Regions from separate parts of the Mesobacillus subterraneus genome, predicted to be linked through region 2. Evidence: riboswitches for the same ligand, from Rfam matches in the RefSeq annotation. Region 2 holds a riboswitch; each other region holds the start of a gene.
What was found. Region 2 has a riboswitch for lysine ahead of LC048_RS01530 (Na+/H+ antiporter NhaC family protein). Riboswitches for the same ligand answer to the same signal wherever they lie in the genome.
Positions count from the first base shown of each region.

Region 1 (4,183 bases), 500 kb from region 2:
CTATAAGATTTTCCTGCATGATAAGGGATTATATAAAGGTAAGACAATTTTTTTAACAAACAGTGTTGTTGAAGGCTTCCGCTCCCAAGGCTTTAATCCTGAAGGGAAACTGGAGAAGGTTAGGACATTTTCGTCAGATGAAATTTTCGATCCAGTATATCACGAAATTATTTTATATAAATGGATACCGTAACAGGAGGTGAACGGCATGAATGAGCAGATCAGGAATAAGCTTGCTCTTCTCCCTGGACAGCCAGGATGTTATTTGATGAAGGACAGGCAGGGAACCATCATTTACGTTGGGAAAGCGAAGGTATTGAAGAATAGGGTACGCTCTTATTTTACAGGGTCGCATGACGGAAAAACACTTCGTCTTGTTAATGAAATTGAAGATTTTGAGTATATCGTCACTTCCTCCGATATGGAAGCATTGCTTCTTGAAATCAACCTGATCAAGAAATATGATCCAAAATATAATATCATGCTTAAGGATGATAAATCATATCCGTTCATCAAGCTTACTGCGGAACGGCATCCGAAGCTGATCATTACGAGAAAAGTAAAGAAGGACAGCGGCAAATATTTTGGTCCGTATCCAAATGTACAGGCGGCGAATGAGACGAAAAAGCTGCTGGACAGGATTTATCCGCTCCGTAAGTGTTCTACTTTACCTGACCGTGTCTGCCTTTATTATCATATGGGGCAGTGTCTTGCTCCTTGTGTCAAGGATGTAAGCAAAGATGAGTATAAGCAGATTACAGATGAGATTACTCGTTTCCTCAACGGGGGATATAAAGAAATCAAGGAAGATTTGACGGTAAAAATGGCTGCAGCTGCTGAAGAACTTGATTTCGAACGTGCCAAGGAATTTCGCGACAAGATCGCTCATATTGAGGCGACGATGGAAAAGCAGAAGATGACGACGACTGATTTTACCGACCGTGATGTGTTTGGCTATGCAGTCGACAAAGGCTGGATGTGTGTACAGGTCTTTTTTATCCGTCAGGGAAAGTTGATCGAACGCGAGGTTTCGATGTTCCCGATCCACAATGAACCTGAAGAAGATATCCTCACATATCTGGGCCAATTTTACTCAAAAAATGAGCATTTCAAGCCAAAGGAAGTATTGGTACCAGAGGGCGTAGACCTGGAACTTGCGGAGGGGCTGCTTGAAGTGAAAGTCCTGAAACCGCAGAGAGGAAAGAAGAAAGAACTTGTCCACCTGGCGTCCAAGAATGCGAGTATCGCCCTCAAAGAAAAATTTTCGTTAATTGAGCGTGATGAGGAGCGAACCATTAACGCTGTTGAAAACCTTGGCAAGCAAATGGGTATCTACACCCCTCATCGCATTGAGTCTTTCGATAACTCCAATATCCAGGGGACCGATCCGGTTTCAGCGATGATTGTTTTCATCGACGGCAAGCCTGAAAAAAGGGAATACCGCAAATATAAAATTAAATCGGTCAAGGGACCGGATGACTATGAATCGATGAGGGAAGTCGTCAGGCGCAGATATACACGGGTCTTGAAGGAAGGATTGCCGCTGCCGGATTTGATTATCATAGATGGCGGAAAGGGACATATCGAGTCTGCACGTGATGTGCTTGAAAATGAGCTCGGACTCGATATTCCGCTTGCCGGTCTGGCTAAGGATGATAAGCACAGGACTTCTCAGCTGCTGTATGGTAACCCGCTGCAGGTAATCGAACTGGCGCGGAACAGTCAGGAGTTTTACTTGCTGCAAAGAATCCAGGATGAAGTCCACCGGTTCGCGATTACTTTCCATCGCCAGTTAAGAGGCAAAAGTGCGTTTCAATCCTTGCTTGATGATATTCCGGGAATTGGCGAAAAGCGCAAGAAGGCTCTGCTGAAGCATTTCGGTTCGGTGAAAAAAATGAGGGAAGCATCTGTGGAAGAGCTGAATGCTGCCGGAGTTCCAGCTAATGTTGCGGAGGAATTATATCAGAAATTACAGAATTAATGTAGCATTCTATTTTTAGGTGTGCTATAATTATGAAAATTTCATATAACTATCACTTTAGAGCATTAAAGTGTAGATAGAGGTGCGAACTTCAAGAGTAAAAGTCATGAGAATTGTAGGATTCATTGATGGACTTTGAAAGGGGATGTTCGCCGAAGTGGGGAAATACCTATCGATTTTCTCGCTGGTCCTTCGTTGAATAAACGCTGGATTGTCAAGATTGCCATCTTGGAGTGCTATCTCATGTTGCAGCGTATATCTACGTTAATTAAGCATTGGGAGCCACTTCCATTGCTTTTTCTGTTTTTAAGGGCATTTTAACAGATATGTGAAAGTCCTTGGGGAAAATACATATGCGGCGTGTCCATGAAACTCTATTAGAGGCAAAATAAAGAATGAAGAGGCAGGGGAAACGTATGGGATTGATTGTACAGAAATTCGGAGGAACATCGGTAGGCAGCGTTGAAAGGATCAGGAACGCTGCCAGCAGGACAGCAGAAGAACTGCAGAATGGCAACAATGTCGTCGTGGTCGTATCAGCAATGGGCAAAACGACGGACCATCTTGTTGACATGGCGAATGATATTTCCAGCTCGCCATCAAAGAGAGAGATGGATATGCTTTTGACAACGGGAGAGCAAATTACGATCGCGCTTTATTCCATGGCGTTGAAGCAAAATGGCATTGATGCTGTTTCCTATACCGGCTGGCAAGCAGGAATCAAGACGGAAGCCGTACACGGAAACGCCCGGATTGTCGATATCGACTCAGACAGAATTGCCCATGATTTAGAGAGTGGCAAGGTGGTTATTGTAGCGGGATTCCAGGGTGTGACCGATGAAGGGGAAATCACTACGCTTGGACGCGGCGGATCAGATACAACGGCCGTAGCCCTTGCGGCGGCTTTGAAGGCGGATAAATGCGATATCTATACCGATGTGACTGGCGTGTTCACGACAGACCCTAGATATGTGAAAAGCGCGAGAAAATTGCTGACTGTTTCCTATGATGAAATGCTCGAGTTGGCAAACCTCGGGGCAGGTGTGCTCCATCCGCGTGCAGTGGAATTCGCTAAGAACTATGGGCTACCACTTGAAGTAAGGTCCAGCATGGAAAAAGAAAGAGGTACGATCATCGAGGAGGAGAATGAATTGGAACAGAATTTAATCGTACGCGGTGTAGCGTTTGAAGATCAGATTACGAGAGTATCAGTCCTTGGAGTAAGTACTTCATTAAAAGGACTGTCAACTATATTTACCACACTTGCACATAACCACATAAATGTCGACATCATTGTCCAGAGCCGTACAGAAGCAGGGTTAGCCAATATCTCGTTCTCCATTAAAAGTAACGATCTCCCGGAAGTACTAGACGTATTGGAACGCAATAAAGAAACATTAAACTATCAAGCGGTCGAATCCGAGACCGTCCTGGCAAAGGTGTCGATTGTAGGTTCAGGAATGGTTTCAAACCCGGGTGTAGCTGCCAAAATGTTCGAAGTCCTTGAAGGAAATGGCATCCAGGTAAAGATGGTCAGCACATCTGAAATCAAAGTCTCGACCGTAGTTGATGAAAAACAAATGGTGAACGCAGTAGAATCATTGCATGAAGCATTTGAGCTATATTCAGGAGCGGTTAAGACAAATTAAGAGAGTGGAAATGAGTAAGGCTTTTTTATCCATTGAATCATCATGTCCGGAAAAAGTGATATTGCAATGTGTACGGCCACCTAAAAATGAAAATGTGCCCGAAATCCGAGAGTACAGAGAATCTCGGTAACATAAATGAGGAACATGTGCCCGAAATCGGAGAATGCAGAGAATTTCGGTAACATAAATGAGGAACATGTGCCCGAAATCCGAGAGTGCGGAGAATCTCGGTAACATAAATGAGGAACATGTGCCCGAAATCCCAGAATGCAGAGAATTTCGGTAACATAAATGAGGAACATGTGCCTGAAATCCGAGAGTGCGGAGAATCTCGGTAACATAAATGAGGAACATGTGCCCGAAATCCGAGAGTGGGGAGAATTTCGGTAACATAAATGAGGAACATGTGCCCGAAATCGGAGAATGCAGAGAATTTCGGTAACATAAATGAGGAACATGTGCCCGAAATCGAAGAGTGCAGAGAATTTCGGTAACATAAATGAGGAACATGTGCCCGAAATCGAAGAGTGCAGAGAATTTCGGTAACATAAAT
Region 1 covers NZ_CP129019.1:827,380-831,562, forward strand. The annotation lists gene LC048_RS04100 (hypothetical protein) at 1-193, shown strand, start outside; gene uvrC (excinuclease ABC subunit UvrC) at 209-1,981, shown strand; lysine riboswitch at 2,051-2,228, shown strand; gene LC048_RS04110 (aspartate kinase) at 2,398-3,630, shown strand.
Region 1: another riboswitch for lysine. It lies ahead of LC048_RS04110 (aspartate kinase); the one in region 2 lies ahead of LC048_RS01530 (Na+/H+ antiporter NhaC family protein).

Region 2 (4,183 bases):
ATATGCTACTCCCGGGAAGCGCCAAATATTTCCCAACCCGACTGCCGATCCTACTGCGGCAAGAATGAATCCTGCCCTCGTTCCCCACTGTGGACGATTTTCCATTATTAATCCCCCTCGCTTTCTAATTATCTGGAAAATGTTGATAATTAGAAAGTTTTATATTTTCAGATTATTTAGTCTAGGAATAGTATAGCTAGTTTTTAATTGCTTGTCAAAATATTATTTAGTTCATAATAAAATTTTTCTAAAAAAATTTTCCCAACTATACCAATACTCCCTATTAATTAGGATTCTATTCCTACTTTTTGAAAAATATGAAAAAAGCTGTCTGAAAGTCAGACAGCCTTAACATTATTCTGCAAGATTTTCTTTTAACACTTCTTCCTGTGTTGTCTTGCTTCCAAAAATGAAAGCAAAAGCAACGAGCAGGATTGCCACAACCGCAAGTGCTCCTAAAGTGCTGCCAGTGAATCCAATGACCAGGAATCCTGCAGATGCAATCGCAGCGGAAATCAATGCGTAAGGCAGCTGGGTCATGACATGGTCTAAGTGGTGCGCGCCAGCTCCTGTTGATGAAAGAATCGTCGTATCGGATATTGGTGAGCAGTGGTCACCAAAAACCGCGCCCGCCAATACAGCTGCTAATGCTGGCAGCATGAGCGTGATATCAGCTGCAGCAGCGATATCGCCGGCAATTGGAAGCAGGATGCCGAATGATCCCCATGAAGTCCCTGTTGAGAAAGCCATGATTCCAGCTACAAGGAATAGCAGGAACGGCAGGAATGAGGTATTAATATTAGAGCTTTCAACAATACCAGCTAGATACTTGCCTGTTTCAAGTCTTCCAATCAAATCAACAATGACCCATGCGAAGACCAGGATATAAATAGCCGGGAGCATTGACTTAATGCCCTCAACAATCCCTTTGCTAAAAACATTAGCATTAACGCCTTTTAAAACTACTGCCTGCCTTACAAACAGAATCAGCGCAACAGCTAGGCCGAGCAATCCGCCAGTAACAAGAGACTTCGTTACATCTGTGTTTTCGAAGATCGCTAGGATGGTAACATTGCCTTCCACAGCGCTTGCTCCAGTCCAAAGCATCATACCTACAGTTCCAGCGACAAGGGCTACAATCGGCCATACAAGGTCTCCAACTGTTCCTTTTGTGCTTGTAGGAAGGTCATCCTTCAGTTCTCCCGGTACAGGCTTGTCCTGCGAAACGACAATTCCTTCAGTGATCGCACGTTCTTCATGCTTTTTCATAGGTCCAATTTCGATATTTCGAAGAGCAACGATAAAGACCATGGCTAACGCTGCCAGTGCGTAAAAGTTCATAGGCGCCATTTGCATGAAAGCTGAAAAAGCCGTATATTCGCTAACTCCATGAGCAGCAAGAATGGTACCAATCAAAGCAATAATGTATGCACCCCAGCTCGAAATCGGCGAGATGACACAGACTGGTGCAGAAGTAGAGTCAATCAAATAAGCAAGCTTAGCACGCGAAACCTTTTGTCGGTCTGTAATCGGACGTGTTATTTGGCCGACTGCCAAAGCATTGAAATAATCATCAATAAAAATAATAATCCCTAAAAATGCGCCGACTAACTGTGCGCCTACTCTGGTTTTAACACGCTTCATCGCCCATTCACCAAACGCGCGGCTTCCGCCTGAGATGGAAATGAATGCAGTGATGGTTCCCAATAATAATAAGAAAAGGATGATGTACAAGCTATATGTGTTCAGTTCTCCATCTGCGACAACGATTGCTTTTGCCGCATCCCACACGATAGCAAATGTTTCTGCGATATTAAATTCAGCTAGCAAAAAAGCCGCTGCGATGATGCCCGTCCCCAGCGATAGCAGCACTCGCCTTGTGATCACTACCATTAAGATTGCCACTAATGGCGGCAGCAATGAAAAAATTGTGTTTTCCATTCTTTCTTTCTCCTCCTTGTTTTTGACAGGGGGAAACTTTTACATGAACAGAGTTTAGTTGCTTCCTTTTAAAAAAATACAAAAAAGGGCAACGATAGAGAACATTCTATCGCTGCCCTTAATAAGCAACTAGTGTCTCCATCACGATCTGTAGCTCCCCATTATGGATATACCTCCATAATGACAGTGATACTCTTGTTCAAAGTATCCCCAGCAATAAAAAATGTGACTCACTTCCTATTGCTTCGGCAAAATTCCCTTTGAGCTGTGATCAACGTTGTCATCCTCACACAGCCTACTATTGAATCCTGCGCCTCTACCCCATCGGAATGATGTGGTTTATTATTCAATTGATTTTATAATATAACAATATCGCTAACTTGACAACTGTTTTTATTCGCCGGGAAGCTGGATAGCTGGTGTTGTAGATCCTCCGCCATTGTAAAATTGAGGTACTTTTCCTGGGTAGTAGAAGCTGCCAATTGGAATGTCTTCTTGAACCGTAGCTACTTCAGTCGAAAAAGGAATAATAATTTGCACATTGACCTTCACCCTAACCGAAACATTGATCAGTGTATTGTTAATGCCGTGCTCCTCTGTTTCCCAGACTACATCAGCAGTCACATCACCAATCGCGTTGAACTTGACCGGAACCCTCGGACCCATATTACCTAGAAGTGCATTATTGGTGGCCTGCCCTAATGGAACATAATAAATGATGCCTGCTTCCCTGTCTTCCTCATCGGTGACAAGCTCGACATCTGATAGCAACTCAAGCGAGGTGAGATTCCCTCTTTCAGCTTCTTTTAAATTCATCTGTACAATGTTAGTCGTTTCTGCTTTTACCCTGTTGATGATTTCAGTATTAAATTTCACTACAGTGGTCGTTCCGTTATCTACTGGCACAAACTCAATTACTTTATCAATATCCATGCCATTGGCAATCTTCTTATTGATTGCTTTATTGATTACAAGCGTAGCAATTTTTCTTGTTTGAGATCTTGCATAATCCATTAATGTGGGCTCGAGCCCTTTATCTATGATCCACAGCCCTGCTGCTGTTGAAAAGGAAAAAAAGACGAATGTCAGCAGGAATACATACCTGAAAGGCAAGGGCCCTTTCCGAGGCAGCCGCCGGCCGAATTTTGGCAAAATAAATCCCCCCTCTAAAGCTATATGTATGCTTCAAAGGGGGGAACTAGCCTAAAAAGTATTGAAAGATGTGCCTGCACACCTGAAAAAATTAATAATTAGCGGCATACTCATACTTAATAATCGTATCACAGCTGACGATCATCAAGCTTAGGTTCGACTGCAAATCAAGCTGGTATGGTTCTACTTTTCGTCCGTTTTCCTCCAGTATACGAACAACAGGGCGCTCACTCAACCGAGGATTCTGCTCAGCCACTACTCCCTTTCGCCCATCGCTTAACATGACGGTAAGGTCGGCTGGATATATTGCTACCGATCTTCGGAAGGCATCGACTACCTTCGGATCAAACAGACTGCCAGAACCCGAATAGAGGATTTCAAGCCCTTCATGCGGAAGCATCGCTGGACGATATACTCGATTAGAAGTAACCGCATCAAAAACATCAGCCACACCAAGTATCTTTCCAAATAAGTGAATCTCGTTCTCTTTCAATCCACGCGGATAGCCTGCACCATTCAAACGTTCGTGATGCTGATAGGCACAATGAGCCACGATCAGCGGGACGGTCGGGATATTCCTGAGCATCTGAAAGCCATCCTCAGCATGGGCTTTTATGACTTGGAACTCTTCCGCAGTCAGCTTGCCTGGTTTTGCTAAAATTTCTTCTGGAACCATCATTTTTCCAACATCATGTAAAATCGCACCAAGTCCCAGCTGCTCAAGCTCTTTTGGGGTCAGCTTCATTTCGATTCCAATCGCCAAGGCATATAAAGTAACATTCAATGAATGAGAAAAAATATAGTGGTCATGCAGAAACACATCGGACAGCAAATTCAACAGCTCTTTGCTTCTTTGAAGCTCATCAAGTAAAGCACTGATCAGCTTCTTAAATTCCCTCGCTGATTTTTCCAGTACAAAGGTTTGTGAAACCTTCGTATCCAGCTGAACTTGCTTGAATGTATCCCCAATCGTCATAATCGCATTAACGCGCAATTCATCAGAAATGGAATTTCTCACAATGATATCGTCTGTATCAGGGTCTTTGATATAAATATAGTCAATACCAAACTCTACAAGTCGGCTAAGAAT
Region 2 covers NZ_CP129019.1:328,777-332,959, reverse strand. The annotation lists gene LC048_RS01535 (sodium-dependent transporter) at 1-105, opposite strand, end outside; gene LC048_RS01530 (Na+/H+ antiporter NhaC family protein) at 355-1,941, opposite strand; lysine riboswitch at 2,085-2,268, opposite strand; gene yunB (sporulation protein YunB) at 2,335-3,093, opposite strand; gene LC048_RS01520 (HD-GYP domain-containing protein) at 3,185-4,183, opposite strand, start outside.

Region 3 (4,183 bases), 1.5 Mb from region 2:
CGCTTTCAATCAGTCCCGCGATAATTTGCATCCTTAGCTCACTCGCAACCCGGTCACCGGTTGAAGCCTTAGAAAGCCATTTCTGGGGATAAAGGAATTGTTTATTTTGAGTCATTTCCTCACCTTCCTGGTTAATCAAGTATACTTGTATACAAGTATTATAAAACGAATTTGAAAAATTGCAAGCGTTTTCTCTAATGATTATTTTGCCAATATATTTTACATTCATCCAATAAGGGAAACGTGTTACCGAAAAAGGGAGTCCACCATGATTTCGGTAACAAGAAAGCGGAACATGTGCCCGAAAAGTGGAGGAGCAGAAGATTTGGGTAACAAGAAAGCGGAACATGTGCCCGAAAAGTGGAGGAGCAGAAGATTTCGGTAACAAGAAAGCAGAACATGTGCCCGAAAAGTGGAGGAGCAGAAGATTTCGGTAACAAGAAAGCAGAACATGTGCCCGAAAAGTGGAAGAGCAGAAGATTTCGGTAACAAGAAAGCAGAACATGTGCCCGAAAAGTGGAGGAGCAGAAGATTTCGGTAACAAGAAAGCGGAACATGTGCCCGAAAAGTGGAGGAGCAGAAGATTTCGGTAACAAGAAAGCGGAACATGTGCCCGAAAAGTGGAGGAGCAGAAGATTTCGGTAAGAAGAAAGCAGAACATGTGCCCGAAAAGTAGAGGAGCAGAAGATTTCGGTAAGAAGAAAGCGGAACATGTGCCCGAAAAGTGGAGGAGCAGAAGATTTCGGTAACAAGAAAGCAGAACATGTGCCCGAAAAGTGGAGGAGCAGAAGATTTCGGTAACAAGAAAGCAGAACATGTGCCCGAAAAGTGGAGGAGCAGAAGATTTCGGTAACAAGAAAGCAGAACATGTGCCCGCAAAGTGGAGGAGCAGAAGATTTCGGTAACAAGAAAGCGGAACATGTGCCCGAAAAGTGGAGGAGCAGAAGATTTCGGTAACAAGAAAGCGGAACATGTGCCCGAAAAGTGGAGGAGCAGAAGATTTCGGTAACAAGAAAGCGGAACATGTGCCCGAAAAGTGGAGGAGCAGAAGATTTCGGTAACAAGAAAGCAGAACATGTGCCCGAAAAGTGGAGGAGCAGAAGATTTCGGTAACAAGAAAGCAGAACATGTGCCCGAAAAGTGGAGGAGCAGAAGATTTCGGTAAGAAGAAAGCGGAACATGTGCCCGAAAAGTGGAGGAGCAGAAGATTTCGGTAACAAGAAAGCGGAACATGTGCCCGAAAAGTGGAGGAGCAGAAGATTTCGGTAAAAAGAAAGCAGAACATGTGCCCGAAAAGTGGAGGAGCAGAAGATTTCGGTAACAAGAAAGCGGAACATGTGCCCGAAAAAGGAAGAATTGCCATTTGATTCATCATGGCAATTCTTCTAGTATTACATTACTCATAATAAGTGGAGCTAAACACCCCATTGACTGAAAGGTTGTTCTGAAAGACTCTTCTAATAGCTTTAATTGGAAGAAGACCATCGCTCCAATCATAGATAGCTGTTGTGGTTAATTTCCGTTCTGGAAAAAGTAACTGAAAGGTTTTAGCTGAGTGAAGCACAACTGATTCTATATATTCTAGAGAATTACAGTTTCTACAAATGTATTTATTTCTACTATAACTCTCCAAAAACTCCCCGCAAGACTCACAAATAACCCCTTTCCTCAACATCTCCAAATCATAACTAGGTACCCTAGTATATGGTGATTTCTTAACATGCAATGACAAAAGGGTCTCAGCCAATTTGGAATGTTTGCTCGTTAATTTTGAAGAGGTTCTATTCATCTTATCCATAAAGCGATTTAGTTGATTTGGTAAAATAATAGGGGATTTCAATGGTGCTTGCAGAAGGGCGAATTCAGGGTTGATGAACATGAGGTGGGGTTCGAGAGGGATGTAAAAGCCCAGATTCTTCAGTAGTTGTTTTAGCAGGATCTCTGCACGGTTTAGTTGATGGAGTGGGTTTTTAACTTCGTTCCCGGCAACTGTCTTGAATTTGTCTCCATCCAGGTAATAGTCCCCTTCGAGATTTTTCACTTCGAAGAGATGGAGCCGATCCTGCGTAATCACGAACGAATCGATTTGAAAAAGTGTGCCATTCACTTCAAGGCGTAGGTCGTTGATAATGAGACTCTCCACTCGATGGTTCGTAAACCATAAGTCGAATTGAACTTCACCTTCATAGCCTTTCTCCAGGGTCCATAGGTTTTGCGCATCTTTCTCTTCCAGTTCCATTCGAGGCTTAAGTGCTTGCAGAATTACCAATTCTTCTGGTTTGGTTCTTTCTTTTAATAACATATTCCACTTCCTTTCTTCTTCATTTTAAAATGGGAGCAACTAAAAAACTGTGAACATTTTAAGACATTTTAGAATCTTGATTAAAATAGGACAATTTGATAGTATTAACCTAATTTCATATGATCTTATCAGATCGGTGAGGTAGGGGAGCAAATAACAAGAGTAGACCATCGGAGATAGACAATCGTTGATGGTGGCTGAAAGGGTTGTTTGCCGAAGCATAATCAGGGTCGGACTGATTATTGCTGGGATGCTTTCTGAACAAGGAGCAGACTGTCATGCGGGGTTTTGTGCATGGAGAACTACTGATCGAAATGGCGGATAACGTATATTGTAAAAAGCAATGATAGGTTATTTTCTGTCATTGCTTTTTTGCATGCCAGAGCGTACCAACTATCCCCTTCCATCAACTCCAAACGCGCTCCCCAGGCATTCACATTTTATCCAAAGGGGAGATCTTCTTGAGAACCATCTACAAAAATGGAACCATCTATACATTCAATTCACGCAATCCAATTGTACAAGCAGTGGTCATTGAAAATGGCCGTTTTATTGATATGGGAATTTCAACAGATATTGTGCTGCAATGGGGCAGCCAGGCGCAAATCATTGATTTGGAAGGGAAGACGGCAACACCGGGTTTGATCGACAGCCATCTTCACTTATCAATCATGGCCGATAGTTTCATCAATCTCGACTTTGTCGGAATCACGACCAAACATGAAATGCTGGCAAAAATAAAGGGAAAAGCCAGTCAGCTTGAACCTGGTGAATGGATTGTCGGCAGCAGCTGGGATGAGAACCTTTTTACCGACGGAGGAATTCCGACGATTGCCGAGCTGGATTATGTGGCTCCTGCCAACCCGTTATTTTTAACAAGGACGTGCCTGCACGCAACCCTGGTCAACAGCAAGGCGCTCGAAGTGAGCGGCTATCATCCGTTGATATCGGTTCCGGAGGGCGGAACCATCGTACTCGATGAAATCACGAAGCAACCGACCGGACTGTTCCTCGAGTCAGCGGCAAATTTAGTCCGACAGTATATCCCGGAGCGCTCGTACAACGACTGGAAAAAAGCGATGCGGCAGACGATGAATTATGCGATGAGCAAAGGGTTGACCAGCGTGCATACAAATGACCCGCTCTATCTTGGCGGTCTTGAAAAAACATGGAATCTATTTAATGAGCTTTTAAATGGAGAGCAGCTCGGCTTACGCAGCAATCTCTTGATTAACCATGAGTTTTTATCAAACCTGAAAGAAGCCGGAATGTACACAGGCTACGGCAATGACACGCTGCAAATCGGTGCGGTGAAGATTTTTGCCGATGGGGCATTTGGCCGGAGGACCGCGCTGCTATCAGAACCATATAGTGATGCGCCAGGTCATTACGGCGATGCGATGTATGATCAGGAGCATTTATACGAAATCGTGAAAGGGGCGCGCGAGCTGGATATGCCGATTGCTGTCCACACAATTGGCGACCAGGCACTGGAAAATGTTCTTGATGTGCTGGGCCAATTCCCGGCAACGGCTTATCGAGACCGGCTGATTCATGCACAAGTTTTACGGGAGGAACTGATTCCACGCCTGAAGGGGCCTAGCCGGATTGCGGATATTCAGCCACGTTTTATAGCAAGTGACTTCCCTTGGGTTCAGGAACGTCTTGGTGAAAAAAGAATCAAACTTTCCTACGCTTGGAAAACCCTGATGGAAGCAGGCGTCATTTGTGCCGGAGGTTCCGATTCGCCGGTTGAACCAGTCGACCCGGTTCTGGGAATACATGCCGCGGTTACTAGGAAAAAACCGGGCGAAACTCACGATGGCTATGTGCCAGAGCAGAAGCTGTCAATGCTCGATGCGTTCCGACTTTTCACAGAGC
Region 3 covers NZ_CP129019.1:3,580,526-3,584,708, reverse strand. The annotation lists gene LC048_RS18690 (GntR family transcriptional regulator) at 1-115, opposite strand, end outside; gene LC048_RS18685 (nuclease-related domain-containing protein) at 1,397-2,302, opposite strand; lysine riboswitch at 2,437-2,615, shown strand; gene LC048_RS18680 (amidohydrolase) at 2,764-4,183, shown strand, end outside.
Region 3: another riboswitch for lysine. It lies ahead of LC048_RS18680 (amidohydrolase); the one in region 2 lies ahead of LC048_RS01530 (Na+/H+ antiporter NhaC family protein).